Regions from separate parts of the Enterobacter wuhouensis genome, predicted to be linked through region 4. Evidence: predicted binding sites of a transcription regulator. Region 4 holds the regulator's gene; each other region holds the start of a gene.
The links. The regulator CRP, encoded in region 4, controls carbon source genes, mostly activating them, when cyclic AMP is high. The targets are predictions, from matches to a motif close to ATGTGANNNNNNTCACAT.
Positions count from the first base shown of each region.

Region 1 (7,502 bases), 2.1 Mb from region 4:
TTATTCGACATCACCGCGATAATCATGATGGCTGCAATGATATGGACTAAAATTTTCCCTATCTGGATGTAGCCTTTTATGGAGTGGTTTTTCCGCTTGGTTTTTCGCAGATAGGAGCTGTTAACAATATCCAGCATTTCGTTGAAAAATACCGAGAGGAAAACAAAAAATAGAATCCCGCAAATGGTGTTTATCGCCGTAACCAGCGATGCCGGCATATTCGGCATAAACTGTAATACGTAATAAACGATGATAACCGGAACAAAATTAGAGAGCTTTTCAGCGATTCGACGATCCTTTTCTAATGGAACGTCCTGCTTATGGCTGGAAAAGAACACTCTTCTGACAACTTTAATTAACAGGAATTTGCACATAAGATGTGCAAAAAAACCGGAGATAATTAACAGTATGATGTTAAAACCTATTGCAAGTGCAGGATTGCTCTCAATAAACGTTAATAAATAGTCCAGGTACGCCATCATCCCTCACCTGCTTTGCTCGCTACGTTATCTCTGTTTTAACCTAAGGCCGTGACCTTATTTCCCTCAAAGCCGGGCATGACGCCCGACTCAGGTAGCAGACCACATTCCCCTTACGCACTCAACCCGCGATTCACCAGCATGGGTTCAATACGGGGATCGTGTCCGCGCCAGTCGCGGTACAGCGCTTCCAGATCGCTGCTGTTCCCGCGCGACAATATCGCCTCGCGGAATTTTTGCCCGTTCTCCCGCGTTAAGCCGCCCTGCTCGACGAACCACTGATAGCCATCGTCGGCCAGCATTTGCGTCCACAGATACGCGTAGTAGCCCGCCGCGTAGCCGCCGCCAAAAATATGGGCGAAATAGCTGCTGCGATAGCGCGGCGGAACCGCCGGCAGATCCAGCCCCTCTTTGTTGAGCGCTTCAGCTTCAAATGCCTCTACGCCGTCGACGGCACCGTCAATGCTGTGCCAGTTCATGTCCAGCAGCGCTGCGCTCAGCAGCTCCGTCATGTCGTAACCTTTGTTGAACTGGGTCGCGTTAAGCATTTTATCGCGCAGCCCCTCCGGCATCGGTTCACCCGTTTCGTAGTGGCGGGCATAGTGCGCAAAGACCTGGGGATGGCTGGCCCAGTGCTCGTTGATTTGTGACGGGAATTCCACGAAGTCGCGCGGCGTATTGGTGCCTGAAAGCGTGGCGTAGCGCTGGCTGGCGAACAGGCCGTGCAGGGTATGGCCGAACTCGTGGAACAGGGTGATGACATCATCCCAGGAGATCAGCGCGGTCTGCCCGCTCGCCGGTTTTGGATAGTTACACACGTTGTAGATCACCGGCCGCGCGGCAAATTCGAAGGATTGCTCAACGAAGTTCCCCATCCACGCCCCGCCGCCCTTCGAATCGCGGGCGAAGAAATCACCGTAGAACAGCGCCATGCCTTCGCCCGTGTGGTCAAAATCTCCCATACGCGAACGTCAGGGTGATAAACCGGAATATCAAACCGCTCCACGAAGCCGATGCCAAACAGCTGGCTGGCGGCCCAGAACACGCCGTCGAGCAAGACGGTATTAAGCGCAAAATAGGGCTTAACCTGCGATTCATCGAGCGCGTATTTCGCCAGGCGCACGCGCTCGGCGTAAAATGCCCAGTCCCACGCCTGCGCGGTAAAACCGCCCTGTTCGTCATCAATCACCTTCTGGATATCCGCCAGCTCCACCGCTGCCCGGGCGCGCGCCGCTGGGACGATCCCGCGCATAAAGGCCAGCGCGGCGGCGGGCGTTTTGGCCATCTGGTCGGCCGTACTCCAGCTCGCATAATCCGCAAAACCCAGCAGTTTTGCCTGACGTGCTCGCAGCGCGGTGAGGCGAAGGATCAGCTGTCGGGTGTCGTGTTCATCGCCCTTCTGGGTGCGTTCCCATCCGGCTTTGAACAGGTTTTCGCGGGTCTGACGGTTGGCCAGCGCCGAGAGCGCAGGCTGCTGGGTCGTATTCAGCAACGGGATCAGCCAGCGATCCTTCAGCCCCTTCTCGGCGGCAGCCTGCGCGGCAGTGGCAATCTCATCAGCGCTCAATCCCTCAAGCTGATGCACGTACTCAGCGACCAGCCCGCCCGCTTTATCCGCCGCAAGCAGGCGCTGGTTGAACTGACTGGTCAGGGAGGCTGACTCAGTATTCAGCGATTTCAGCTCCGCTTTCTCTGCGGAACTCAGACGCGCGCCGGCCAGCACAAAGTGCTGGTACGTCTCCTCCACCAGCCGACGGGATTCGGCATCCAGCGTGGCGCGATCCTGCCAGACGCTCTCCACGCGCGAGAAAAGCGTATCGTTGAGCCAGATATCGTTCGCCAGCTCCGCCAGCTCGGTCGAAAACTGCTCGTCCAGCTCCTGAAGATAATCGTTGGTGTGCGCAGAGGTCATGGCGAAGAAAACGCTGCTGACGCGCGATAGCATGGCACCGCTTTTTTCCAGCGCCAGAACGGTATTGTTGAAGTCCGGAGCGGCAGCTTGCGCGATGATGGCCTCGATTTCGGCTCGCTTCTGGCGCATCGCTTCATCAAATGCCGGGCGATAGTGGCTATCGTTAATCGCGTCAAAACGCGGCGCCTGATAGGGCAACTGGCTGATTTCAAAAAAAGGATTATTGACCGACATCGTTGACTCCTTAATACGGTATATCCCCCCAGAGTAGGCCAGCGGGCCAGAGCCTGCAATGCCGTTATACAAATGTTGCCTTAACGGCGTGGCGGAGAGCGTGCTATGGTAGTACTACATAAAAAGCGTTGAGGAACAGTGAGATGATTATTTTAGTTACCGGGGCGACAGCGGGTTTTGGTGAAAGCATCACGCGTCGCTTCGTCGCCAACGGCCATAAGGTGATTGCAACGGGTCGTCGTCAGGAGCGTCTGCAGGAGCTGAAGGACGATTTAGGCGACAGCATCCTGACCGCGCAGCTGGACGTACGCAATCGCGCCGCCATCGAAGAGATGCTGGCGAACCTGCCCGCCGAATGGCGTGAGATCGACGTGCTGGTTAACAACGCCGGCCTGGCGCTGGGCATGGAGCCTGCGCACAAAGCCAGCGTCGAAGACTGGGAAAACATGATCGACACTAACAATAAAGGGCTGGTGTATATGACCCGCGCGGTGCTGCCAGGCATGGTCGAGCGCAATCGCGGTCACGTCATTAACATCGGCTCTACCGCGGGCAGCTGGCCCTACGCGGGCGGTAACGTCTATGGCGCGACCAAAGCCTTTGTGCGCCAGTTCAGCCTGAACCTGCGCACCGACCTGCACGGTACCGCCGTTCGCGTCACCGATATCGAGCCGGGCCTGGTGGGCGGCACCGAGTTTTCCAACGTGCGGTTCAAGGGCGATGACGCGAAGGCGGATAAAACCTATGAAAACGCCAATGCGCTGACGCCGGAAGATATCACCGAAGCGGTCTGGTGGGTGGCGACGCTGCCAAAACACGTCAACATTAATACCGTTGAAATGATGCCGGTCAGCCAAAGCTTTGCCGGGCTGAACGTGCATCGCGGCTAATCTGCCCTTCCCGGCCTGCGGGCCGGGTATGTGATGCGGGGCAAAAGAATGGTAGTATGTTCAGGTTAACTCTCTGAGAAATCACAACCCATGGCCGCTGAATCGCAACTCAATCCTACCCAGCCCGTTAATCAGCAAATCTACCGTATTTTACGACGCGACATTGTCCACTGCCTGATCCCGCCGGGAACGCCGCTCTCTGAAAAAGAGGTCTCCGTACGTTTTGACGTTTCTCGTCAGCCCGTACGCGAAGCGTTTATTAAGCTCGCGGAAAACGGCCTGATTCAGATCCGCCCGCAGCGCGGCAGCTATGTGAATAAAATTTCGCTCTCGCAGGTGCGGAACGGCTGTTTCGTGCGCCAGGCCATTGAGTGTGCCGTGGTGCGCCGGGCCGCATCGCTGATAAACGAAAACCAGATCTACCTGCTGGAACAAAATCTGCACCAGCAGCGCATTGCGATTGACCGTAAACAGCTGAACGACTTTTTCCAGCTGGACGATGAGTTCCACCAGAAGCTGGCGCAAATTGCCGACTGCCAGCTGGCGTGGGATACCATCGAGAATATTAAGGCCACCATTGACCGCGTGCGCTATATGAGCCTGGATCACGTTTCGCCGCCCGAAATGCTGCTTCGACAGCACCAGGACATTTTCAATGCGCTGGATAAGCGTGATGCGGAGGGTGTTGAAAAAGCGATGACCCTGCACCTGCAGGAAATTAGCGAATCGGTGCAGCTTATTCGTCAGGAAAACAGCGAGTGGTTTAGCGAGGAATAAATTTGCCGCCGCCTTTCGGCAGCGGCAATGTTTATTAGCGAACGACCAGTACCGGGATGGTGGCATAGCGTAAAATAGATTCGGCATTCGAGCCGAGCAGGTGGGTTGTCATGCTCGGGTTTTTCGAACCGATAACAATTACGTCATAATCCCCCTCTTTGCTTAGCCTGATTATTTCGTCACGCACGTTGCCAAAACAGACTTTGCAGTGAATATCGTTCGGTGAAATATCGAAGAGCCGCTTCAACGCCGTCATTTTCTTCTCGGACTCGACGGTCATATACTCTTCGAACTTCTTGATATCGGCGTTGAACCCGCGCAATAGCGAGCGGCTGCTGTTGGGCAGAATGTTCACCAGGGTAATCGACGCGCCTTCTGCCTTCGCCAGGTTGGCCGCGTGGCGCACCGCCTTATCGCTCAAGTCCATTTCAAACACATCAACAGGCATCAAAATCTTCTTGTACATAAGCCTGACTCCTTATTCCGATGAGAGGATTATTTCCTGCCTTAAGAGTGCCATTGGCAATATAAACAAACGCTCAACGCTTGCAGGGGTAAATTATCCATTAAGGAAAATAACTGTCCACTTTGTAAATTACCGTCCTGAACCGTCAGCGGCATTCAGAACGGAGAAAAAAGTGTGATCTTGATCGGAAGCAAATAATTTATGCGAAGAGAGGCGTATTAATAATGCCCGTCAACGGCGAGACGTGAAATAGCGCCGTAGCGGATAGTGAGAGAGGAGAAAATACCATGATGACATACGACCGTAACCGCAACGCCATTACCACCGGCAGCCGGGTCATGATCAGCGGCACGGGCCGCACCGGCCTGATTAAAGCGATTCACAGCGAGGGCCTCGACGCCGCGCAGGTGCGCCGTAGCAAAACGGTGGAAGTGGAAGGATGCGAAGGGAAGTTCGAACCGGTTGAGCTGATTCGTCTGGGAATGCACTAACAGTGCAATGTCATGCCGCCGCGAACGGCGGCATGTCAGGGATTAAACCTGCGCCACGTACTGCGCAACCGTGGCTTTCGCCCCCTTCTGCAGCAGCGTCTGATACGCCTTCATGACGGCATCCACAAAGACAGCCTCCTGCGGCAGCTCGTTGCCGAAGATAGCCTCTATGCCCAACAGCGCCTTCACGCGGCTTTCGCCTTCAGCGCTACCCTCTACCGCCGCCTGAATGATTGCCAGCTGCGGGTCGCTTACCTCAATTGCATTGCCCTGCTCGTCCACGCCGCCGACGTAACGCATCCAGCCCGCGACGCCCAGCGCCAGCAGCGGGAAGCTTTTCTGATGCACCAGATGCCAGCGCACGGAATCAAGCATACGCTGCGGAAGTTTCTGGCTTCCGTCCATCGCGATCTGCCAGGTGCGGTGACGCAATGCCGGATTGCTGTAGCGGGCTATCAGCATATCGGCATAACGGCCCAAATCAACGCCTTTCACCTTCAGCGTTGGCGCCTGCTCTTTCAGCATCAGCGCATGTGCTGCCGCGCGGTAGTTCGCGTCTTCCATGCAGTCGTTGATGTGCTGGTATCCTGCCAGATAGCCAAGGTACGCCAGGAACGAGTGGCTGCCGTTAAGCATACGGAGCTTCATCTCTTCAAACGGAATGACGTCTGAAACCAGCTCGGCACCCGCTTTTTCCCACTGAGGACGCCCCGCAACAAAGTTGTCTTCGACCACCCACTGGCGGAACGGCTCGCAGGCCACGCCCGCCGGATCGCGAACGCCGGTCAGCTGTTCGATTTTATCCAGCGTTTCCGCCGTCACCGCAGGCACGATGCGATCGACCATGGTCGACGGGAAGGTCACGTTCGCCTCAATCCAGTCTGCCAGGTCGCTGTCGATCGCACGCGCGTAGGCGCAGGTCACATTACGCATCACGTGACCGTTTTCCGGCATGTTGTCACAGGACATGACGCTAAAAGCAGGCAGTCCCGCCGCCCTGCGACGCGCCAGCGCTTCTACAACCACGCCCGGCGCGGATTTCGGCTGGTGCGGGTTCTGCAGGTCTGCGACGATAAACGGATGATCGAGCATCAGTTGACCCGTCGCCGGGGAATGACAGTACCCTTTCTCGGTGATGGTCAGCGAAACGATAGCAATCTGAGGCTCGCACATCGCGGCCAGGACGGTTTCCAGTCCGTCAACCTGAGCGTGCAGCGCCTTTTTGACCACGCCGACCACGCGCGACGTCCACGCATCGGCAGACATCTCCGCCACGGTGTACAGATTACCCTGCGCCTTGAGGTCGGCAATCTGCTGTTCCCCACCAATCAGGTTAACTTCGCAGTACCCCCAGTCGCTGCCGTGTTCAGCCGCCAGAATGTCGGTGTACACCGCCTGGTGCGCACGGTGAAATGCGCCAAAACCTAAATGAACAATGCGTGCCTTGAGGCTATCGCGATCGTATTGAGGAAGCGTCGCTTTCGCCTGTAATAACCGGTTTTCCATGATTGAGACTCGTTAATTTAACTACGCTGCGATCCGCAGCCGCTCTCTTGTCAGAGCGGCTGCGCCTGCTGACTACACCAACTAGAATGGCAGTTGAGGTAAAAAATATCTGCCATTAACCATACTGATACTGCAGTTTCAGATATTGATTTATATTAACTTTTGTCCATGTGGTGTGACATGAATGAAAAGTTGTGTGACAGGTCACTCAAGATATAAACCGCTAGCGCCGCGATGAAAGTGCCCCGTAAGCGACAGACGCTTTCTCAGGAGATTCAGCCGCGTCTTCCGCTATGCTCAGATCGCGGTCGCGCACTTCTGGCATTAATACGGCAGAAATCAGGCCAATCGCTGAATAGGCGATAAGCATCGCGACAATCGGCCACCAGGAACCGGTCATATTGCAGAAAATCCCCGCCAGCACAGGGCCAAAGCCCACCGCCACCAGGCCACCGGCCTCTTTAGAAATCGCCATGCGGGTAAAGCGGTTACGCGAGCCAAACATCTCTGCCATGGTGATGTTTTCCAGGGCAAACAGCCCCAGCACCGCGAAGTTGTGGATAACGATAATCGACAGCATGATCACGCCCGGCGCGTAGCTCTTGTCAACGATGATCGACAGCATCGGGTACGCCAGGATGATGGCTGAAATATTAAGAATGATGTACGGCAGACGACGCCCCACCTTGTCCGACAGCCAGCCCAGCAGCGGGATAGAGATAAACCCGAGGATGGAGCTTATCATCA
Region 1 is NZ_CP142124.1:2,241,673-2,249,174, reverse strand. It holds gene VPX56_RS23070 (mechanosensitive ion channel family protein) at 1-479, opposite strand, end outside; partial or broken gene dcp (peptidyl-dipeptidase Dcp) at 593-2,625, opposite strand; gene ydfG (bifunctional NADP-dependent 3-hydroxy acid dehydrogenase/3-hydroxypropionate dehydrogenase YdfG) at 2,769-3,515, shown strand; gene VPX56_RS10865 (GntR family transcriptional regulator) at 3,606-4,292, shown strand; gene VPX56_RS10860 (universal stress protein) at 4,327-4,758, opposite strand; gene ydfZ (putative selenium delivery protein YdfZ) at 5,046-5,249, shown strand; gene VPX56_RS10850 (mannitol dehydrogenase family protein) at 5,292-6,755, opposite strand; gene VPX56_RS10845 (MFS transporter) at 6,979-7,502, opposite strand, start outside.
Region 1: the regulator CRP is predicted to act here: its motif matches at 4,931-4,948, upstream of ydfZ (putative selenium delivery protein YdfZ).

Region 2 (7,502 bases), 640 kb from region 4:
TCAAAATGGGGGGCAGGGGGCAGTGCGGTCACGCAGTGCAGCTCGCCGAAGGGCCCCAGAATCTCATCATCGGTAAAGCTGTATTCGTTACCGTCATGATTTAACTCTTCGCGCAGCGCCATCAGCAGTTCAGCGTCTTCATATTCCGGCCTGCTCAGCACGCCAAGACCGTAAATCAGCTTCAGGCGTACCGACAAATCGCCCAGCGGTCCGTCTCCGTCCAGTAACGGTTCTACAGCATATTTTACCGCGTAGTCGTCTTTGCGGAACACCTGAAGCACCAGAATGTTCACCGCCTCGGTCAGTAGTTCGACGGCGGCAATCAGGAAGCTTCGTACGGTTTTGCCAGCATTCAGACGCTCAAGCACACGATTTTCAAAGGCCTGGGTTTGTTCCATTATTGCCTGCATATCTGACAATCTGTTGTTTGGGCGCAGGCTTACCTGCGCCGCATTCTGCATCATTTGGTTGCGTTATACGCGTCAACCGCCTCCACAACCACGTCGCTGTTGGCGTCCAGACCGGAAATCTGCGCCAGCGCAGCCTGCGCGCCTTTGTCATCAATCAGCTGAGCCAGCTCAATCGCCTGCGGGTCCTGCTCGCTGCGGTAGTGCATCGCGGCGGCAATCCCTTTCACCAGGTTGGCGTGCGGCAGGACGTATTCCAGCGTGCCGAGCAGCGGCTTAATCAGGCGATCGCCTGCACTCAGTTTGCGCAGCGGCTGACGGCCCACGCGCTCAACGTCATCTTTGAGATACGGATTTTCAAAACGACCGAGGATTTTCTGGATATATGCTGCGTGTTTTTCAGCATCAAAACCGTAGCGTTTGATCAGCACCGCGCCGCTCTCTTCCATTGCACCTTTTACCACAGCGCGAATGTTCTCATCGAGAATCGCGTCACGGATGGTCTGATGACCGGCCAATTTTCCGAGGTACGCGGTTATAGCATGCCCGGTGTTCAGCGTGAAGAGTTTACGTTCGACAAATGCCATCAGGTTATCGGTTAACTCCATGCCCGGGATGGTCGGCAGCGCGCCTTTAAACTGGGTTTTATCAACGATCCACTCGCTGAACGTTTCCACGGTGACTTCCAGCGGATCGTTGGTGGCGGATTCTGATGGCGGAACGATACGGTCAACGGCGGAATCAACAAAGCCAACGTGGGCTTCAACCCAGGTCTTGTCTTCATCCGCAACGGCGGCGAGAACGTGCCCTTTCAGCTGCGTGGTGCCGCGCACCATGTTTTCACAGGCGATGATGTTCAGCGGGGCGTCGTTACCCTGTGCTTTACGTTTTGCCAGGCCTTTAGCGACCGCAGGGGCGATGCGCTCAAGCACCACCGGGCCTACCGCCGTGGTGACCAGGTCAACGCTGGCGATCAGATCGATAACATCGTCGCCGATGCTGCTCACCGCATTCACGCCCGATACCGTTTCAACCTGCTCGTTTTCGCCCACCACGTGGACCTGATAGCTATGACGGGCATTCAGGGCATCCAGGACGACCTGATTCACATCGGCGAATGTCAGCGTAATGCCCGCGTCTGCCAGCAGTTTGCCGATAAAGCCACGACCGATATTACCTGCGCCAAAATGTAATGCTTTCATAGTATTAACCTTCCTAATGTTTTTACCCGAGAGGGCTGGGGTGAGGAACCGCATAACTTTCCCCTCACCCTAGCCCTCTCCCCAAAGGGGAGAGGGGATAGACCGGAACTTACTTGTTCAGCAGTGCCAGAACTTCTTCTACGCTGGTGGTGTTGGCCAGACGCTCAATGACGGTGTCGTCATCCAGGGCGTTGGTCAGGCTGGTAATCACCTGAATGTGCTCGTTGTTGCGAGCGGCGATACCGATCACCAGACGGGCAATATCGTCTTCTTCTTCGCCGAAGCGCACGCCCTGCGGATACTGACAGAACACCACACCGGTTTTCAGCACGCGGTCTTTCGCTTCAACCGTACCGTGCGGAACCGCGATGGATTCACCCAGATAGGTCGGGGTCAGCTTCTCACGTTCCAGCATCGCATCAACGTACTCTGGCTGAACGTAGCCGCCTTTCACCAGCTGCTCGCCGGCAAAGCGAATCGCCTCTTCTTTGGTGCTCGCGGTACGGCCGAGGAAGATGTTCTCCGCGCCCAGCCTGAACAGGTGAGCGTTGCTCTCGTCAAAGCTGTCCTGCAGGCTGCTGCGCACTTTCACTTCGTTGTCTTCGTGACGCTGCGCCGCGACCAGACGCTCGGTCAGGCTGGTGTACAGGCCGCTGTCGAGGAAGTTGGTCAGGGAAATGTGCTGCGCCTGCGGTACCTGACGCATGGCGCGTTCGGTCAGATCGCGGTGCGTGATCACCAGGTCAACGTCCGGCGGCAGGCTGTTAATCGCGCTGTTGGTCACAGAGATGTTGGTCAGGCCCGCATCCTGCACTTTCTTACGCAGTACGCCTGCACCCATTGCGCTGGAGCCCATACCGGCGTCGCAGGCAACGATGATTTTACGCACGTGGCTCAGGTCGTTAGAGACATCGCCAGCCGCCAGCGGGGTTGCGCCTTTGGATTCCGCTTTCATGTCGTGCATACGGCGGGTCGCCGCTTCGATATCGTCTTCTTCTTTCACTTTGCTGGTTTTCAGCAGGATGGCAGAGACAACGAAGGAGACCGCCATTGCCGCGCAAATTGCCGCGATGTTAGCGAAGTAAGCGCCCTTCGGGGTCATCGCCAGTACCGCCAGGATGGAACCCGGGGAAGCCGGAGAAACCAGACCACCGCCCAGCACGCTCAGGGTGAACACGCCGGTCATACCGCCGAGGATTACGGCCAGGATCAGACGTGGGTTCATCAGCACGTACGGGAAGTAAATTTCGTGGATACCGCCCAGGAAGTGGATGATAGCCGCGCCGCCAGCAGACTGCTTCGCGCTGCCGCGACCAAAGAACATGTACGCCAGCAGTACGCCCATACCCGGACCCGGGTTCGCTTCAATCAGGAAGAAGATGGACTTGCCGAGATCGTGAGACTGCTGAATACCCAGCGGTGAGAAGATACCGTGGTTGATGGCGTTGTTGAGGAACAGGATTTTCGCCGGTTCAACAAAGATAGACGCCAGCGGCAGCATGTCGTGCGCCACCATGAAGTTAACGCCCGCCGCCAGAATTTTGGACAGGACTTCAACCGCAGGGCCAATGCCGAGGAACGCCAGAATCGCGAGGATCATCCCGATGATGCCCGCGGAGAAGTTGTTCACCAGCATTTCGAAGCCGGACTTGATCTTGCCATCAACCCAGACGTCGAATTTCTTAATCGCCCAGCCGCCCAGAGGACCGGCAATCATGGCGCCGAGGAACATCGGCATATCCGCACCGACGATCACGCCCATGGTGGTGATAGCACCCACCACGCCGCCGCGGTCACCGCCAACCAGACGGCCACCGGTGTAACCGATGAGCAGCGGCAGCAGATAGGTAATCATTGGGCCAACAAGTTTCGCCAGCGTTTCGTTAGGCAACCACCCTGTCGGAATGAACAATGCGGTGATGATACCCCACGCGATAAACGCGCCGATATTTGGCATCACCATGTTGCTGAGAAAACGACCAAAGCTTTGAACTTTGATCTTGAAATCGGATGACATAAAACACCCCTTCTTATGTTTACGCTTAGGCTTGCGGCCCGAGGTTTATCGTTAATGTGCGGCGGCAGAGGTAGCCGGGCCCTGTTCTGATGCTGTGAAATCTGGCACTGAATCGTTCAACTGTCCAGACGGCGAAAATTTATGTGATCGCAGTCACGTAAATGTAGGGGGTAGGGAGATTATTGAAGTGATCTGCATCACAAAAACACGGTACAAAATAAATGCAACGGCCAGAAAAGCAGCAAAATCACCTCTGTTTTGTGACTGTTGTCACACTAGGTTGTCGTGAGTTTGTTTCTGGAATGTGACTGAATTCACAAAATATTTTTATGCGGATTTGTCTGGGTGCATTTGGCGAAAAAGTTAAAGCTGGATTACGCTCATAATGTAAGGTTAAGTAGATTATTATTCAGGATATATTTTGACACGTTTATAAACTTGCGTGGAGATATTATAAAAAACCATACTCCCCGGCTCTGAAATAATAAATGCAGGCTCTGTATTTAAAAATAAATTAATTAGATTGCTTATCATTTTATTAATTTAATGAGTTGACGTTGTTAAAGTGAGGAGAATATGTTTCTCAACTATTTCGCGCTGGGCGTATTAATTTTTGTATTCCTGGTTCTGTTTTACGGAATCATCGCTATTCATGACATTCCCTATAATATGGCCAAAAAGCGTAACCATCCGCATGCCGATGCGATTCATACGGCGGGCTGGATCAGCCTGTTCACGCTCCATGCTATTTGGCCGTTCCTGTGGATTTGGGCCACGCTGTACCGGGAAGACCGCGGTTGGGGTATGCAGAATCATATCGCCACGCCTGATGAGGTTCCCGGCATGGATGCCCTGACCGAACGCGTGGCAGAGTTAGAGCAAAAGCTCGCCGCGGCACAGCCCGCTGCTGATAAAAAAACGCTGGAGCACTGATCGTGGATCTGTTAATTATTCTGACCTATGTGGCCTTCGCGTGGGCTATCTTTAAAATATTCCGTATTCCGGTCAATCAATGGACGCTCGCCACCGCAACGTTGGGCGGCGTCTTTATTGTTGCGGGCCTCATTCTGTTAATGAACTATAACCATCCGTATACCTTTACGGCGCAAAAGGCGGTTATTTCTATTCCGATTACGCCGCAGGTAACGGGGATCGTCACGGAAGTGACCGATAAAAATAATCAGCTCATTAAAAAAGGCGACGTGTTATTTAAACTCGATCCGGGCCGCTACCAGGCGCGCGTCGACAGGCTGAAGGCTGACCTGGTAACCGCCACGCACAATATCGATAACCTGAAAGCGCAGCTTTCGGAAGCGGTCGCCAACACCACCCGCGTGTCCGCCGAACGCGACCGTCTGTTTAAAGACTATCAGCGCTACCTGAAAGGCAGCCAGGCGAAGGTTAACCCGTTCTCTGAGAGCGATATCGATAACGCCCGTCAGAACTATCTCGCGCAGGATGCGATGGTGAAAGGCTCCGTTGCAGAACAGACGCAGATACAAAGCCAGTTGGACAGCATGGTCAATGGCGAGCAGTCGCAGATTGCGTCCCTGCGCGCCCAGCTAGCCGAAGCAACTTATAACCTCGATCAGACCGTGGTGCGTGCCCCAAGCAACGGCTATATCACCCAGGTGCTAATCCGTCCGGGAACCTACGCCGCCGCGCTGCCGCTGCGCCCGGTGATGGTGTTTATTCCTGAACAGAAACGTCAGATCGTGGCGCAGTTCCGGCAGAACTCGCTGCTGCGCCTGAAGCCGGGCGATGAGGCGGAAGTGGTGTTTAACGCGCTGCCGGGCCAGGTCTTCTCCGGCAAACTCACCAGCGTCCTGCCGGTGGTGCCCGGAGGATCTTATCAGGCGCAGGGCGCATTGCAGGCGCTGACCGTTGTGCCGGGTACCGACGGCGTGCAGGCGCTCATCGAGCTGGAGCCAAACGCGGATGTCGATGCCCTGCCGGACGGCATTTATGCCCAGGTGGCGGTCTATTCTGACCACTTCGCCCACGTTTCGGTGATGCGTAAGGTCCTGTTACGCATGACCAGCTGGATGCACTACCTCTACCTGGATCATTAATCTCCCCGACGGAGGCAGGAATGCGATACGCATACCTGCCTTTTTTTTCGCCTTGATCCATACTGATTTCTTTATGGATATTCAGGATCAGGCAATGAAACTCATCGGCAGCTACACCAGTCCCTTCGTGCGTAAAATTTCGATTCTCCTGCTGGAGAAAGGGATTGAGTTTGAATTCATAAATGAACAGCCCTACAACGCCGAAAACGGCGTGGCGCAGTACAACCCGCTGGGGAAAGTCCCTGCGCTGGTGACGGACGAAGGCGAATGCTGGTTTGATTCCCCCATTATTGCCGGCTACATCGAGCTGCTCGGCGTAGCGCCGCGGATGCTGCCCGCCGACCCTAAGGCTGCGCTGGCGATAAAGCAAATTGAAGCGCTGGCCGATGGCATTATGGATGCGGGGCTGGCCTCCGTACGCGAGCAGGCAAGACCTGCCGCGCAGCAGTCAGAAACCGAGCTGCTGCGCCAGCGTGAAAAAATCAGCCGCAGCCTGGACATGTGCGAGCAGCTCATTCGGGACGGTAAAATTAAGAATGAGGAGGTAAACCTGTCGACGATTGCCATCGCCTGCGCGATTGGCTATCTCAATTTCCGCCGCGTGTCCCCCGGCTGGTGCGTGGAGCGCCCGCAGCTGGTGAAGCTGGCGGAAACCCTCTTCCAGCGCGAAAGCTTTGCCCAGACCGAACCGCCAAAGGCTTGATGCGGGATATAACACTTCGCGGCGGGAGGCGGTACAATCCCACCACATGTTAACTCCCTCTCCCGTCGGGAGGGGGGAAGATATTCACTCGCCAGGCGCTTTCATGACAACTCATCACTCCCTCTATACCCAAATTCCCGCGACCGATCGTTTGCTTCGTGAGCCTCGCGTTCACGCTGCCCTGGCGCTGTTCGGCCATACCGCGACGGTCGAGATGCTACGCCAGCTTCAGGACGAAGCCCGGCGCCATATTCAGGCGGAGAATGCGTTGCCCGCCTGGTGCGAAGCGTGGGAGCGGGAAGTTGAGCTGAGGCTGGCTGAGAATGCGCAAAGCGCGCTGCGCCCGGTGATTAACCTGACGGGAACCGTTCTGCACACCAACCTCGGGCGTGCGCAACAGGCCGACGAGGCGGTGGCGGCGGTCACGCAGGCCATGCGCTCCCCGGTCACGCTGGAGTACGATCTGGACGGAGCAGGGCGCGGCCACCGCGACCGCGCGCTGGCGGATATCCTCTGCAGGATCACCGGGGCGGAAGATGCTTGTATCGTGAATAACAACGCGGCGGCGGTGCTATTGATGCTGGCCGCCACGGCGAGCGGCAAAGAGGTGGTGGTGTCGCGCGGCGAGCTGGTGGAGATAGGCGGGGCGTTTCGCATTCCTGACGTCATGCGCCAGGCCGGCTGTGCGCTGCATGAGGTCGGCACCACAAACCGCACGCATGCGAAAGATTATCGCGCGGCGGTAAATGAAAATACCGCGCTGCTGATGAAGGTGCATACCAGTAATTATCATATTGAAGGTTTTACCAAAACGGTCGACGAGGCGGAGCTGGCCGCAATAGGTCACGAGCTGAATATTCCGGTGATTGCCGATCTCGGCAGCGGTTCGCTGGTGGACTTGAGCCAGTACGGGCTGCCAAAAGAGCCTATGGTGCAGGAGATGATTGCGGCGGGCGTAAGCCTGGTCAGCTTCTCCGGCGACAAGCTGCTGGGCGGGCCGCAGGCGGGGATCATCGTCGGCAAGCGCGAGCTGATAGCGCAACTGCAGCAGCACCCGCTGAAGCGCGCCCTGCGTGCCGATAAAATGACGCTGGCCGCGCT
Region 2 is NZ_CP142124.1:204,860-212,361, forward strand. It holds gene mtlR (mannitol operon repressor MtlR) at 1-464, opposite strand, end outside; gene mtlD (mannitol-1-phosphate 5-dehydrogenase) at 461-1,609, opposite strand; gene VPX56_RS01050 (PTS mannitol transporter subunit IICBA) at 1,719-3,626, opposite strand; gene VPX56_RS01055 (DUF3302 domain-containing protein) at 4,203-4,559, shown strand; gene VPX56_RS01060 (HlyD family secretion protein) at 4,562-5,698, shown strand; gene VPX56_RS01065 (glutathione S-transferase) at 5,793-6,401, shown strand; gene selA (L-seryl-tRNA(Sec) selenium transferase) at 6,505-7,502, shown strand, end outside.
Region 2: the regulator CRP is predicted to act here: its motif matches at 3,812-3,829, upstream of VPX56_RS01050 (PTS mannitol transporter subunit IICBA).

Region 3 (7,502 bases), 1.5 Mb from region 4:
TCAGCACCACTAAGCGCTTTCACCTGCTCCGGCGCGGAGCAGGTTCCCTTCTCGTTATCAACTCACTGCTTTTGCTGACATTTAACAAATCAGATCTTGCTCCCAACGAATACCCTTACAACATGTGATGATTTATTTCATTACATCTTCATTGACGAGGGAGCATCATGATCACCATTGAGTTTATTGTCATTATTGCCTGTCTGCTGGTAGGAACACGGTTTGGCGGGATGGGGCTCGGGCTGATAAGCGGCATCGGCCTGTTCGTTTTAAGCTTTGTCTTCGGTTTGCAGCCCGGCAAACCGCCGGTGGACGTGATGCTGACCATTCTGGCCGTTATCGGCTGTGCGGCGACCCTGCAAACGGCGGGTGGTCTGAACGTTATGATGCAGTTTGCCGAACGCCTTTTGCGAAAGCATCCCCAGCACATTACCCTTCTCGCCCCTTTTACCACCTGGATGCTGACCTTTCTGTGCGGAACGGGGCACGTGGTGTACACCATGTTTCCCATCATTGCGGATATCGCCCTGAAAAAAGGGATACGCCCGGAACGCCCTATGGCCGTGGCATCGATTGCCTCACAGATGGCGATCACCGCCTCGCCGGTTTCCGTTGCCGTGGTGTCGCTGATCTCCATTCTGGGGGCGCAGCACGGGATAGGCCACGCGTGGGGAATTCTCGACATCCTCGCCGTGTCGGTGCCCGCCTCGCTGTTTGGCGTCGCCATCGCTGCGCTATGGAGCCTGCGCCGCGGGAAGGATTTAGCCGATGACCCGGATTTCCAGGAGAAACTGAAAGATCCAAAACAGCGGGACTTTATCTACGGCGGAACGGAAACGTTAATGAATCAGCGCTTCCCTAAGCAGGCGTACTGGTCCACCTGGATCTTCTTTGCCGGGATTGCCGTGGTTGTCCTGCTGGGCGCGCTGCCCGAGCTACGCCCTGCCTTCGAGGTGAAAGGCAAAATGACGGCGCTGTCGATGAACCTTGTCATCCAGATGATGATGCTTATTGCCGGCGCGGTGATGCTCATGGCCTGTAAGGTACAAGCCACTGCCATTTCTAACGGCGCGGTATTCAAAGCGGGAATGGTCGCCATCTTTTCGGTATTCGGCGTGGCGTGGATGAGCGATACCTTTTTCCAGGCCCATCTCGACGAACTCAAAATGGCGCTGGAAGGCGTGGTGAAAAGCCATCCGTGGACCTATGCCATCGTGCTGTTTCTGGTTTCTAAGCTGGTGAATAGCCAGGCGGCGGCGCTAACGGCGGTTGCGCCGATGGGCTTAATGCTGGGCATCGATCCGAAAATGCTGATTGCCTTCTTCCCGGCCTCTTACGGATATTTTGTGTTGCCGACCTACCCAAGCGATTTAGCCTGCATCGGCTTTGACCGTTCCGGCACAACGAGGATTGGGAAATTCATCATCAACCACAGCTTTATCCTGCCAGGGCTGATCGGCGTAAGCTGCGCCTGCGCGGCGAGCTATCTGCTGGTACAAACCTTCTTCTAAACGCTTGCGGGGCGACGTTCGCCGTCGCCCTCAGACGTTTTGTTAGAAATGTGTTTCTAATTTCAAAACATCGGTTTATTTTAGTGAGACTCACCCTGCGGCGTGAACCTGAGTTCGATCAGCGCGATGGCTTTCTGGATCGCACGAAGCGTAACCGGATCCGCTGCAGCAGGATGGCTGGTGAAATCGATATTCTTCAGTTGGGTAGACATTTTTTCGCGCACTTCGACCGGCGCGATAACGTCAATCACATCAAGGATTTGTTTGATAACCAACTGGCATGCGACGACGTCAGACACCAGTTCCTGATCGGCGCTCAGGTTTTGTGACATGGGCTTTCTCCTTATTCAAAGGCCGCCATAGTAGCAAAACACGCGCCCTTTCATCTCCCTCTCGTCACTCGCAGGCATAAAAAAACCTGCCGAAGCAGGTTTTTTTATCAGAACATCGCACCCGGTGGGACGTCTTTGAAGGTGTTGCAGTAGTTAGCCCACATGCTTTTCAGGATTTTGCGCAGTTTCATTCTGATGCTCCGGTAATGTGTTATGCAGGTGTTATTGTTGATACGCCTATAATATGACCACCATCACAAAAAACAACACTTTTGTGATGTGAATCACGTTTATTAATTCACCCGTTCTCGCATTTTGTTAAGAAAATTAACGTAAATTCCGTAGGTTACGGCCCTATAAGTTCCAGTAAATTTTTATAATTTTTTTTGATACGACAGGCGTAAAAATGAGTGAAAACATAACTGGCAAAGAGAGCCGCGGCTTATCGCCCGCGGCGCTGCTGGTTGCCGGTGCTTTCTTTATGGAGTTTCTGGACGGTACGGTGATTGCTACCGCCCTGCCCGACATGGCAAAAAGCTTCGGCGTACAGGCCGTTGATTTGAACGTCGGTATCAGCGCGTATTTGATTACCCTCGCGGTGCTGATCCCAGCCAGCGGGTGGATTGCAGACCGTTTCGGCGCGCGCAGGGTATTTGCCCTGGCGCTGGCCATCTTCACGCTGGCCTCGGTTTTTTGCGGCCTTTCCACGACCGTCGATCGGTTCGTCGCCATGCGCGTGCTGCAGGGGATGGGCGGCGCGCTGATGGTGCCCGTTGGGCGGCTGGCGGTGCTGCGCACGACCCCAAAACATCAGCTGATTACCGCCATCGCCACCCTGACCTGGCCTGCCCTGGTTGCGCCCATCATTGGCCCTCCGCTCGGCGGGTTCATCACCAGCTACGCCGACTGGCGCTGGATCTTCTTTATTAACGTTCCGCTGGGGCTTATTGCCATTGTTCTGGCGCTGCGCATCATCCCCGATCTGCATGAGGACGGGCGTCGGCCCTTTGACCTGCCGGGATTTTTAGCGACAACCGTAGCGATGGTGTGCCTGGTGTATGCGATGGAATCGATGGGAGGGCAGCATCTTCAGGGAGGGTTGACCCTGGGGCTGCTTGCCGTTGGCGTGGTGTCGCTCACGTTTGCCCTGCGTCATTTCAGGCGAGCTGAATGGCCGATGATCCGCCTTGATGCCATGCGGGTCGCCACGTTTCGCGTCACCCTGTACGGCGGCTCCCTGTTTCGCGCCTCGATCAGCGCGGTGCCCTTTCTGCTGCCGCTGATGTTTCAGGTTGGATTTGGTATGGATGCCTTTCATTCTGGCCTGCTGGTCCTGGCCGTTTTCGTTGGCAATCTGACCATTAAACCTGCCACCACGCCGCTCATTCGTGGTCTCGGCTTCAGGCGGCTATTGCTGATCAACGGCGCGCTCAACGTTCTTTCGCTACTGGCCTGCGCGTTTCTCACGCCGGACACGCCCGCGTGGCTGATTATGCTTATCCTCTATCTTGGCGGCGTCTTCCGTTCAATTCAGTTTACCGCGGTGAGCACCCTCGCTTTTGCCGATGTGCCTTCTGAACAGATGAGCTATGCCAATACGCTCTTTTCAACCGCCACGCAGCTTGCCGTTGGGCTGGGGATCACGCTGGGGGCAATCGGCATTCGCATCGGTGAACAAGTCAGCGGGAGCCTGGGGCTTACGTCTGTTCCAGGAATAAGCTTCCGGCTGGCCTTCGTGGCGATCGCGCTGATTTGCCTGGTGGGGATGTTTGACACGCTGCGGCTGACGAAAGATGCCGGTAGCGCAGTTTCGGCGAAAAAATAGGTGAACAGGCCGGGCGGGCGCGGTGCCGCCCGGCGCGTTATTCTCAGCCAACGATGCCGCGAACAAAGGCTTCGATCTCTTTGTCCTGGCAGTTTTCAAAGAAGCACTGCTGGAAGCGCTGGCCCGAAACGGCCGTTTTCACCAGCTCAGGATCGATGGCGCGCAGGGTGTCGAGGTAGTTCTCTTTTACCACGGCGGCTTTCACCTGATTCAGAATGCCGGCGTTACGCACCTGCGGCTCTTTACGCTCTGGCGGATAGCCTTCACCCTTGCGTCCGGTGAACGCTTTTTCGAAGATAAAGCGAACGTTAAGCTCAGCTCCCCAGCCAAAGCCTTTTGCAAACGGCAGAGACAGCGCGTTGCCGTTGTTAATTTGTGAAAACAGGAACGCATCAGCAGGGTCGATGCAGTAGCCGCAGATCACGCCAGGATGAATGTTCAGCGACATCAGCGCGCCCTGGCCGGTACCGCAGCCCGTCACCACAAAATCAACGGCTTTCGCATTCAGCAAAATGCTCGCCATAATGCCCAGATGAATGTAGGTAAGATGGTGATCGTTTTCATCACTCATGCCAACGTTATAAACCGGGAACCCTTTCTCGTCGGCTACCGCCTTTAACTCATTGAGTATGACAGGGTTTTTAGCGGCCTGGCTGTTTTCCATCATCAGTGCAATTTTCATCTTGTCTCTCCTGAATGCGTTGCGGGAACTCCCGCCATGGATACCTTTTCGCATTAACCTTACTATCAAACAAACATGCTTTCAAATTAACTGAAAACTTGTTTTAAAAAACAAAGATGCGCTCACAATTTCACGTTTATTCGAGATTGCGTTCTGCAAAGTTAAAAGCGCTGTTATCACCGATGCGTTCGCGCGGCGGGCAGCCCGGGCCGGTATGGACACATGATTTGGCTCGTTACAAAGAGAAAGGGCAGATCGTTCGGCTATTCCAGCCATTGCGTCAGGCGTATACGGGTACGATACCTGTTTCCATTCACGTAGAGTGAACCATGAAAAGAGTATTGGTCGTCGGCACGATCCTGCTGCTTGCAGGATGTAGCATAAATCGTCAGGCGGAAGTCAGCAGCCTGGATGCCCCAAACGGCATTGTCCGCCTCAACTACGGTCAGGCGATGCTGCAGAATGCCCACTCGGATGCGTATGTGAATAACGGTACGGCGGAAAAAGCCTGTCAGAGCATGGGATATGCCACCGCATCCGCGTATGGTCAGCCCATCAAAACCTGCACCCTCATCAGCGGCTCGCTGTGCCTGAACGAGACGATGACCATTCAGTATAAATGCATGGGCTACGCCGTTACCCCTAACGCAAATAATCCCTGATATTAATCACCACTGCCAGCCATGGCTGGCAGTATATTTAATTACGAACAAAAATAATTCTCATTAATTAATATAAAAATCGCCAATGCGTTTTATTCCCATTCGTATTTTTAAATAAACAAATATTTATTTTACGTTTTGCAAATAATTAAATAACAAATTATAGTGTCGCTCATCGTGAACCAGAAATAATAAACCGGAGCTTCACCATGCTGAAAACTGAAATGATCGACAAGCTCAATGCTCAAATGAACCTTGAGCTTTTTTCATCCTTGCTTTACCAGCAGATGAGCGCCTGGTGCAGCTATCACAGCTTTGAAGGCGCGGCTGCGTTTCTGCGCCGCCACGCTCAGGAAGAGATGACCCACATGCAGCGTCTCTTTGATTATCTGACGGATACGGGCAGCCTGCCGCGCATCGATCCTGTCGCCTCTCCGGTTGCCGAATACGGTTCTCTGGATGAACTGTTCCGCGCCACCTACGAGCACGAGCAGCTCATTACGCAGAAAATTAACGAACTGGTGCACGCCGCCATGATTGGCCAGGATTATCCGACCTTTAATTTCCTGCAGTGGTATGTTGCCGAGCAACATGAAGAAGAGAAGCTGTTTAAATCGGTGCTGGATAAACTGTCTCTGGCCGGTAAATCAGGTGAAGGCCTTTACTTTATTGATAAAGAGCTGGCGACCCTCGATACGCAAAATTAATCTTAAAGCGGTGCTGATTTTTCAGCACCGTTTTAATCGCGCTTCCTAATAAATCTCTCCTCCCTTTTGCCCTCTGAATAAACGCATTAATCCTTCGCCTGAAGGGAAATGTGCGCTGGCCCTTAATCCTTCTCGCCCCGAACCGTTGTAAACTAATGATTACACAGCCTGTAACGGTGATTTGACGAGATAACGCTTTTCCCTTACTCTGCGCCGCAGATTTGGTCGCGATTACGAGTCGTTGTAGAGGAAAGCGTGAAAAACAGAACTCTGGGAAGTATTTTTATCGTCGCAGGAACGACGATTGGCGCAGGAATGCTGGCAATGCCGCTGGCAGCCGCAGGCGTAGGATTTGGCGTGACGCTGCTGCTGCTTGGCCTGCTCTGGGCGCTGATGTGCTATACCGCGCTTCTGCTGCTGGAGGTTTACCAGCATGTCCCGGCGGATACAGGGCTGGGCTCTCTTGCCGCCCGCTACCTGGGACGTTACGGCCAGTGGATCACGGGCTTTAGCATGATGTTCCTGATGTACGCGCTGACGGCGGCCTATATCAGCGGAGCCGGGGAGCTGATTGCCTCCAGCGTCAACGACTGGTTTGGTTCAGATATTACGCCGGCGACGGGGGCTATATTCTTCGCGCTCATCGGCGGCGGCGTGGTGTGCGCGGGCACGTCGCTGGTCGATCTGTTTAACCGCTTTCTGTTTAGCGCCAAAATTTTGTTTTTGGTTGTGATGCTGGTTCTGCTGGCACCGCACGTGCACAAGGTGAACCTGCTGACGCTGCCGCTGGAAAAAGGGCTGGCGCTTTCCGCCATCCCGGTCATCTTCACCTCGTTTGGCTTCCACGGCAGCGTGCCGAGCATCGTCAGCTATATGAACGGCGATATCCGCAAGCTGCGCCGCGTGTTTGTTATCGGCAGCGCCATTCCGCTCATCGCCTATATCTTCTGGCAGCTGGTGACGCTCGGCAGCATTGACTCATCCACCTTTATTGGCCTGATGGCGGAGCACTCCGGGCTGAACGGCTTCCTGCTGACGTTGCGCGAGGTTGTGACCTCTACGCACGTTGAGCTGGCGGTGCACCTGTTTGCGGACCTGGCGCTGGCAACCTCGTTTCTGGGCGTGGCGCTGGGTCTGTTTGATTATCTTGCTGACCTGTTCCAGCGTCGTAATACCCTCGGCGGGCGTTTGCAGACGGGGGCAATTACCTTCCTGCCGCCCCTGGCCTTTGCGCTCTTCTACCCGCGCGGGTTTGTGATGGCGCTGGGCTATGCGGGCGTGGCGTTGTCGATCCTCGCCCTGCTGCTGCCTTCCCTGCTGGCGTGGAAGAGTCGTCAACGGCATCCGGCCCAGGGCTATCGCGTGGCGGGCGGTAAACCGCTGCTGTGCCTGGTATTTGCCGCTGGGGTGGGAATTATTCTGGTGCAGATGCTGATTGCGGCGGGGATGTTGCCAGAGGTAGGTTAAAAAGAAAGGGGCTACGATTAGCCCCTTTTTATTAATGCAAACAGCAGCTCTTGAACTTCTTCCCGCTGCCGCACGGACACGGATCGTTGCGCCCTACTTTCGCCCCGTTAACGGTCGGCTTTTTCACTTCCGGCTGCTGCGGGTTCTCCACCCAGTAGTTATACAGGCGCAGCGCCGCAGGCCGGATGCTCTCAATGCTGGCGGTGTATTCCTCTTCGGTCAGCTCGTCCAGCTTCTCGCTGTTCTCCTCTGAACCGTGCAGGGCAATCACGTCCAGATCGGCTTTCAGCTCTTCCGGCAGAGAAGACCAGTCCGT
Region 3 is NZ_CP142124.1:2,901,892-2,909,393, forward strand. It holds gene VPX56_RS13960 (non-heme ferritin-like protein) at 1-13, shown strand, start outside; gene VPX56_RS13965 (anaerobic C4-dicarboxylate transporter) at 168-1,511, shown strand; gene VPX56_RS13970 (DUF2766 family protein) at 1,592-1,843, opposite strand; gene azuC (stress response protein AzuC) at 1,951-2,034, opposite strand; gene VPX56_RS13980 (MFS transporter) at 2,250-3,668, shown strand; gene VPX56_RS13985 (RpiB/LacA/LacB family sugar-phosphate isomerase) at 3,712-4,350, opposite strand; gene yecR (YecR family lipoprotein) at 4,680-5,012, shown strand; gene ftnA (non-heme ferritin) at 5,222-5,719, shown strand; gene tyrP (tyrosine transporter TyrP) at 5,975-7,186, shown strand; gene VPX56_RS14005 (YecA/YgfB family protein) at 7,218-7,502, opposite strand, start outside.
Region 3: the regulator CRP is predicted to act here: its motif matches at 2,116-2,133, upstream of azuC (stress response protein AzuC).

Region 4 (7,502 bases):
TGCCGTTGAGACGGCTCAGGCGAAGCTGCGGCAGCGCGCGCTGCATAACGTGCGGAAACGCCTGCTGCGCTTCTTCTCTGGCGCCCGGCACGCGGTAGCGGTGCGTGGCGCGCAGCCCTTTGCTGAACACTTTCGGCGCCGCCTCGTCCGGCAGTTTCGCCAGCTGGGCGGCGGTATTTGCGACGGCTTGCGCAGCCGCATCCCCGCCCAGCATCGCCACCGCGCTGACCAACAGCCCCAGCGCCCAAATCGCGCCGCGGTGAGTGTTCACGCCGTCGGTAGCGGCCATCATCTGCCGTTCGCCTTCGCGGCCAAGACGGCCAACGGTTTGCCTGAGGGCAATATCCGCCGGGCGCTGCCAGCTCTGCTGCGCCAGCGCCTGAAACGTGGAGGTCAGGCTGTGCGCGGAGCGCTCCATGAGCGCAAGGGATAAATCGTGGTGCGCGCCGTTCCCCCGACTGTCCACCAGACCGGGTTTCGGGCTTAAACGTGCTTCGTCAATCAGACACTGCGTGGCGGTTCGCGCCAGCCATTCGGCACCGCCTTCAACCTGAATCTGGGGCAGAACTTTCATTACCAGCTCCGGAATTTCGCAGGTGGGTTGTACAAACCGCCGGACCACTCAACGAGGTCAGACACGCTGCCGGCTGCCAGCAGAGAGCGGGTAGCGTCGGTACGGCGGATGCCCATATCTTCCGGATAGACCACTTTGCCGCTCTGGCGCAGTTCCGCCACGCGTTTGGCGTCAACGCCCAGGCCGATATCGGTGATCCCCGCGACGGCGGCAACCATGGCCCGACGCTCTTCCAGATCTTTGGCGCGATAGAGGTAAGCAATCCCCTCTTCCGTCAGCACGTGCGTCACGTCATCGCCGTAAATCATCACCGGTGCCAGCGGCATGCCGGAGGCTTTCGCCACGTCAACGGCATCGAGTTTTTCCACGAAGGTCGGCTTCACGCCTGCCTGGAAGGTTTCGACCATCTGCACGACCAGTTTTTTACCGCGCTGCATTGGGTCAGGCTCGGTGATCATGTTCAGCCAGGCCGGGGTCGCATGACGACGACCGTGCGGATCGTGGCCCATGTTTGGCGCACCGCCGAAGCCGGAAAGACGACCGCGGGTCACGGTGGAGGAGTTGGCGTAGCCGTCAACCTGCAGCGTAGAGCCGATGAACATATCCACCGCGTACTGGCCTGCCAGCTGGCAGAAGGCGCGGTTGGAACGCATGGAGCCGTCGGCACCGGTAAAGAACACGTCCGGACGGGCGCGGATGTACTCTTCCATCCCCAGCTCGCCGCCGAAGCAGTGCACGCTTTCCACCCAGCCGCTTTCGATGGCGGGGATCAGCGTGGGATGCGGGTTCAGCGTCCAGTGTTGACAGATTTTGCCCTTCAGGCCGAGCTGTTCGCCGTAGGTAGGCAGCAGCAGCTCAATCGCCGCGGTGTTAAAGCCGATACCGTGGTTCAGGGACTGCACCTGGTGCTCTGCGTAGATGCCTTTGATGGCCATCATCGCCATCAGGATATGCTCCTGCTTGATCAGGCGCGGGTCGCGGGTGAACAGCGGTTCGATAAAGAACGGCTTATCCGCAACGACCACGTAATCGATCCAGGAGCCCGGAATGTCGACGCGCGGCAGATCGCATTCGTCGTCCACCAGCTCGTTCACCTGTGCGATGACGATGCCGTCGTGGAACGCGGCGGCTTCCACCAGCGCCGGGGTATCTTCGGTACTTGCCCCGGTGTAGAGGTTACCTTTGCGGTCCGCTTTAAAACCGGCAATCAGCGCCACGTTGGGCGAGAGGTCGACGTAGAGGCGTGAGTAAAGTTCGATGTAAGTGTGGATCGCACCGATTTCGAGCTGACCGTCTTCCAGCAGCTGCGAAATGCGCAGGCTTTGCGTGCCGGAGAAGGAGAAGTCCAGCTTGCGGGCGATGCCTTTTTCGAAGATATCCAGATGCTCGCTGCGGCCCACGCTCGGCATGATCATATGCAGATCGTGAACGATTTGCGGATTCACCTCGGCGAGCGAGCGGGAAAGGAAATCGGCCTGCTTCTGGTTGTTACCTTCCAGAACGACCTTGTCGCCCGGTGCGATCAGTTTTTCCAGCATAGCGACAAGATCGCCGGTTGGCAGTACCTTGCCCTGCACCGGTACGGACGCCAGACGACGCGCTTTTTCGCTGCGTCGAGTGTTCCATTGCCGGGTGGGTGTTTGCCCAGATAACATTATTAACCTCCTGATTCAGCTAATCATTTTGATTTGCTTAACGTTGAGTAAAGTGTGCGCTCTGGTGAGAAAGGCATCAATTAAGCATAGAGCGCAATCATTAGCCTGAGAGTAATAATCAAGGTAAAGATTTGTGATCGGGATCAGTTCATGTTTCGGAAATCCAGGCTAAACGGGGTACAATTCGGAAGGTATCGTAAATAACAGACAATAATTAGCATCGCCGTTATGACCCAAATCATCCCGTCAGACTTTGAGATTGCTGCCGACGACAGCGCAGAATTCGTGCCCATGCGCGGCCTGGCTAACTGCCATCTGCAAACCATGCTGCCGCGCCTGATCCGCCGCAAGGTTCAGTTCACCCCACACTGGCAGCGCCTGGATTTGCCGGACGGTGACTTTTTGGATCTCGCCTGGAGCGAAGCGCCGGAGCTGGCCAGGCATAAGCCCCGGCTGGTGGTGTTTCACGGTCTGGAAGGCAGCCTGCACAGCCCTTACGCGCATGGCCTCATCGAGGCGGCAAAGGCGCGCGGCTGGCTTGGCGTGGTGATGCATTTTCGCGGCTGCAGCGGCGAGCCGAATCGCCAGAAGCGCATTTATCATTCGGGTGAAACCGAAGATGGCACCTGGTTCTTACACTGGCTGAGAGAGAACTATGGAACGGTGCCGACGGCGGCGGTGGGCTATTCGCTGGGCGGCAATATGCTGGCCTGCCTGCTGGCGAAAGAGGGTGAAACGGTGCCGCTGGATGCCGCCGTTATCGTCTCTGCGCCTTTCATGCTGGAGCAGTGCAGCTACCATATGGAAAAAGGCTTTTCACGGGTTTATCAGCGCTACCTGCTCAACCTGCTGAAGGCCAACGCGGCGCGTAAGCTGAAGGCCTACCCGGACACCTTACCCGTTAGCCTTCGCCAGCTGAAAAAGGTGCGCCGCATTCGTGAATTCGACGATCTGATCACCGCTAAAATTCACGGATTTGCCGATGCGATTGACTATTATCGCCAGTGCAGCGCAATGCCGCTGCTCAGCAAAATCACCCAGCCGACGCTGATCATCCATGCCAAAGACGATCCGTTTATGGACCACCACTCCATTCCGGCCCAGGAATTTTTGCCTGAAAACGTTCACTATCAGCTGACCGAGCATGGCGGCCACGTGGGATTTGTCGGCGGTACGCTGCGACGCCCGAAAATGTGGCTGGAAACCCGCATTCCTGACTGGCTCACCTCATTTCTGGACGGTAAAAAATGATTATTCCCTGGCAGGATCTGCCTCCCGAAACGCTCGATAATCTGATTGAAAGCTTTGTATTACGAGAGGGCACCGATTATGGTGAACATGAACGTTCTCTTGAACAAAAGGTCAGCGATGTAAAACGCCAGCTTAAAAGCGGCGACGTGGTGCTGGTATGGTCTGAACTGCATGAGACGGTCAATATCATGCCCCGCAACGCGTTTCACGGCTGATCTGTAAACCTTTCCAGTCAGGGAGTTGCTATGTCTGCCAGACATCCGGTTATTGCCGTCACGGGTTCGAGCGGGGCGGGAACCACCACCACCAGCCTTGCCTTTCGCAAAATTTTCGCACAGCTGAACTTACAGGCGGCAGAGGTTGAGGGCGACAGCTTTCACCGCTACACGCGCCCTGAAATGGACATGGCCATCCGTAAAGCGCGGGATCTCGGTAAACACATCAGCTACTTTGGCCCCGATGCCAATGATTTCGGCCTGCTAGAGCAGACCTTCAGAGAATACGGTCAGACCGGCAAAGGACAATCCCGCAAATACCTGCACACCTACGACGAAGCGGTTCCCTGGAACCAGGTGCCGGGGACGTTTACCCCGTGGCAGCCGCTGCCGGAACCCACCGACGTGCTGTTTTACGAAGGGCTGCACGGCGGCGTGGTGACCAACCAGCACGACGTGGCGCGCCACGTGGATCTGCTGGTGGGCGTGGTGCCGATCGTTAACCTGGAATGGATCCAGAAGCTGACGCGCGACATCAGCGAGCGCGGCCATTCGCGCGAGGCGGTGATGGATTCGGTGGTGCGATCTATGGAAGATTACATCAACTTCCTGACGCCACAGTTCTCGCGTACCCATATCAACTTCCAGCGCGTGCCGACGGTGGACACCTCCAACCCGTTTGCGGCGAAAACCATCCCGTCTCTGGATGAGAGTTTTGTGGTGATCCACTTCCGCAATCTGGAAGGCATCGATTATCCCTGGCTGCTGGCGATGCTGCAGGGCTCGTTCATTTCCCACATGAATACGCTGGTGGTGCCGGGCGGAAAAATGGGGCTGGCGATGGAGTTAATTATGACGCCGCTGGTCCAGCGACTGATGGAAGGGAAGCAGATCGCGTGAGTTGTTTTGCCCGGTGGCGCTGCGCTTACCGGGCCTACGGTCGTGCTTTTGTAGGGCGGGTCAGCGAAGCGCCACCCGCCAAAAGATTAAGCCTCGATCACCTCATACGAATGGGTGATTTTTACCGCTTTCTCCAGCATTAACGCCACAGAGCAGTATTTTTCCGCAGAAAGGTCTACGGCGCGTGATACCGCGGCATCTTTCAGCTCTTTACCGGTCACGATAAAGTGCAGATTAATATGCGTGAACAGGCGTGGCGCCTCTTCGCGACGTTCTGACGTGAGCTTCACTTCGCAGTCGGTCACATCGTGACGGCCTTTTTGCAGAATCGACACCACGTCAATCGCGCTGCATCCACCCGCCGCCATCAGCACCATTTCCATCGGGCTTGGGGCCTTGTCGCCGGAGTTACCGTCCATCAAAATCTGGTGCCCGGAAGCGGATTCGCCCAGGAACGTTAAACCTTCAACCCATTTCACACGCGCTTGCATATTCATTAACTCCAACGTTGCATTTTTGGTGACAGATTACGCGCGCGTTACATTTCTCGCAACGGAAGGCGACCTGCATCATGCTGAAGCGAGACACCAGGAGACACGCGGCAAAAGCTATGCTAAAACACTCTGGATGCTACAGTAATACATTGACGTTACACATGTATGCAGAGGACATCAAACTTTACTGGCTGCGAAAATTACGACAGCCGACTTCCCAGGGTATGGGTAAGAATTCGATTGCAACCCCAGAGTCCGGATGCATCTTATGACTCTGGTGACAGCTTATAACAGAGGATAACAGCGCATGGTGCTTGGCAAACCGCAAACAGACCCGACTCTCGAATGGTTCTTGTCTCATTGCCACATTCATAAGTACCCATCGAAAAGCACTCTGATTCACCAGGGTGAAAAAGCCGAGACGTTGTATTACATCGTTAAAGGCTCGGTGGCAGTGCTGATCAAAGATGAAGAAGGGAAAGAGATGATCCTTTCTTATCTGAACCAGGGCGATTTCATCGGCGAACTGGGCCTGTTTGAAGAAGGCCAGGAACGTAGCGCCTGGGTTCGTGCAAAGACAGCATGTGAAGTGGCTGAAATTTCTTACAAGAAGTTCCGTCAGCTGATTCAGGTTAATCCTGACATCCTGATGCGTCTCTCTTCCCAGATGGCGCGTCGCCTGCAGGTCACCTCTGAAAAAGTCGGTAACCTGGCGTTCCTGGACGTGACCGGTCGTATCGCACAGACCCTGCTGAACCTGGCGAAACAGCCAGACGCAATGACCCACCCGGACGGCATGCAAATTAAAATTACCCGTCAGGAAATCGGTCAGATCGTCGGTTGTTCCCGTGAAACAGTAGGCCGTATTCTGAAAATGCTGGAAGATCAGAACCTGATCTCCGCGCACGGTAAAACCATCGTGGTTTACGGAACCCGTTAATTCGGTCAAACGGCGTGCCATCTCAGGGTGGCACGCCGTTTTTGTCTCTATTCCCCATGTGGCGCAGGCTGATTTATCACCCGGAAGTTAACTACGCACTGCGACAAACGTTGGTGTTGTGCCTTCCCGTGGCCGTGGGCCTGATCCTCGGACATCTTCAGCAAGGCCTGCTGTTTTCCCTCGTGCCCGCCTGCTGCAACATCGCCGGTTTGGACACGCCGCATAAACGCTTTTTCAAGCGCCTGATTATCGGCGGCTGCCTGTTTGCCGGCTGTAGCCTTGCCGTACAGCTCCTGCTCGCCCGTGATATTCCGCTCCCGCTGATCCTGACCGTGCTGGCGATGACGCTCGGCGTAACGGCGGAGATCAGTTCGCTTCACGCGCGCCTGCTGCCCGCCTCGCTGATTGCCGCCATATTCACCCTGAGCCTCGCGGGGAATATGCCGATATGGGAACCGCTGCTCATCTACGCCCTCGGCACGCTGTGGTACGGGCTGTTTAACTGGTTCTGGTTCTGGCTGTGGCGGGAGCAGCCGCTGCGTGAATCCCTGAGCCTGCTCTACGTGCAGCTGGCGGATTACTGTGAAGCCAAATATACCCTGCTGACCCAGCACACCGATCCGGAGAAATCCCTTCCGCCGCTGCTGGCGCGCCAGCAAAAGGTGGTCGACCTGATCAGCCAGTGCTATCAGCAGCTGCACATGCTCGCCGCCAATAAAAACCACGAGTACAAGCGGCTGCTGCGCACCTTCCAGGTGGGGCTGGATCTGCAGGAGCATATCTCCGTGAGCCTGCACCATCCGCAGGAGGTGCAAAAGCTGGTCGAGCGCAGCCACGCCGAAGCGGTGATCCGCTGGAACGCCCAGACCGTGTCGGCGCGCCTGCGGGTGCTGGCCGACGATATTCTCTATCACCGCTACCCGACGCGCTTTAACATGGACAAACCGCTCGGCGCGCTGGAAAAAATTGCGCGTCAGCACCCGGATAACCCGGTCGGCCAGTTTGCCGCCTGGCACTTCAGCCGCATCGCCCGCGTATTGCGTACCCAGCGCCCGCTTTATCCTCGCGACCTGATGGCGGATAAACAGAAGCGTCTGCCGCTGCTGCCCGCCCTCAAAAGCTACCTGTCGCTGAAATCCGCCGCCCTGCGCAACGCCGCGCGGATAAGCGTCATGCTCAGCATCGCCAGCCTGATGGGTATGGCGCTGCATCTGCCGAAACCCTACTGGATCTTAATGACCGTGCTGTTCGTGACGCAGAACGGCTATGGCGCCACGCGCGTGCGTATTTTCCACCGGGCTGGCGGCACGATGGCCGGGCTGATTATTGCGGGGGCGACGCTGCATTTCCACGTGCCGGAAGGGTATACGCTGGTCGGGATGCTGGCGATTACGATGGTGAGCTATCTCATCATCCGCAAAAACTACGGCTGGGCGACGGTGGGCTTTACGGTTACGGCGGTGTACACCCTGC
Region 4 is NZ_CP142124.1:4,387,753-4,395,254, forward strand. It holds gene VPX56_RS21010 (triphosphoribosyl-dephospho-CoA synthase) at 1-574, opposite strand, end outside; gene mdcA (malonate decarboxylase subunit alpha) at 574-2,229, opposite strand; gene VPX56_RS21020 (hydrolase) at 2,458-3,480, shown strand; gene VPX56_RS21025 (YheU family protein) at 3,477-3,695, shown strand; gene VPX56_RS21030 (phosphoribulokinase) at 3,726-4,595, shown strand; gene VPX56_RS21035 (OsmC family protein) at 4,682-5,086, opposite strand; gene crp (cAMP-activated global transcriptional regulator CRP) at 5,397-6,029, shown strand; gene VPX56_RS21045 (YccS/YhfK family putative transporter) at 6,086-7,502, shown strand, end outside.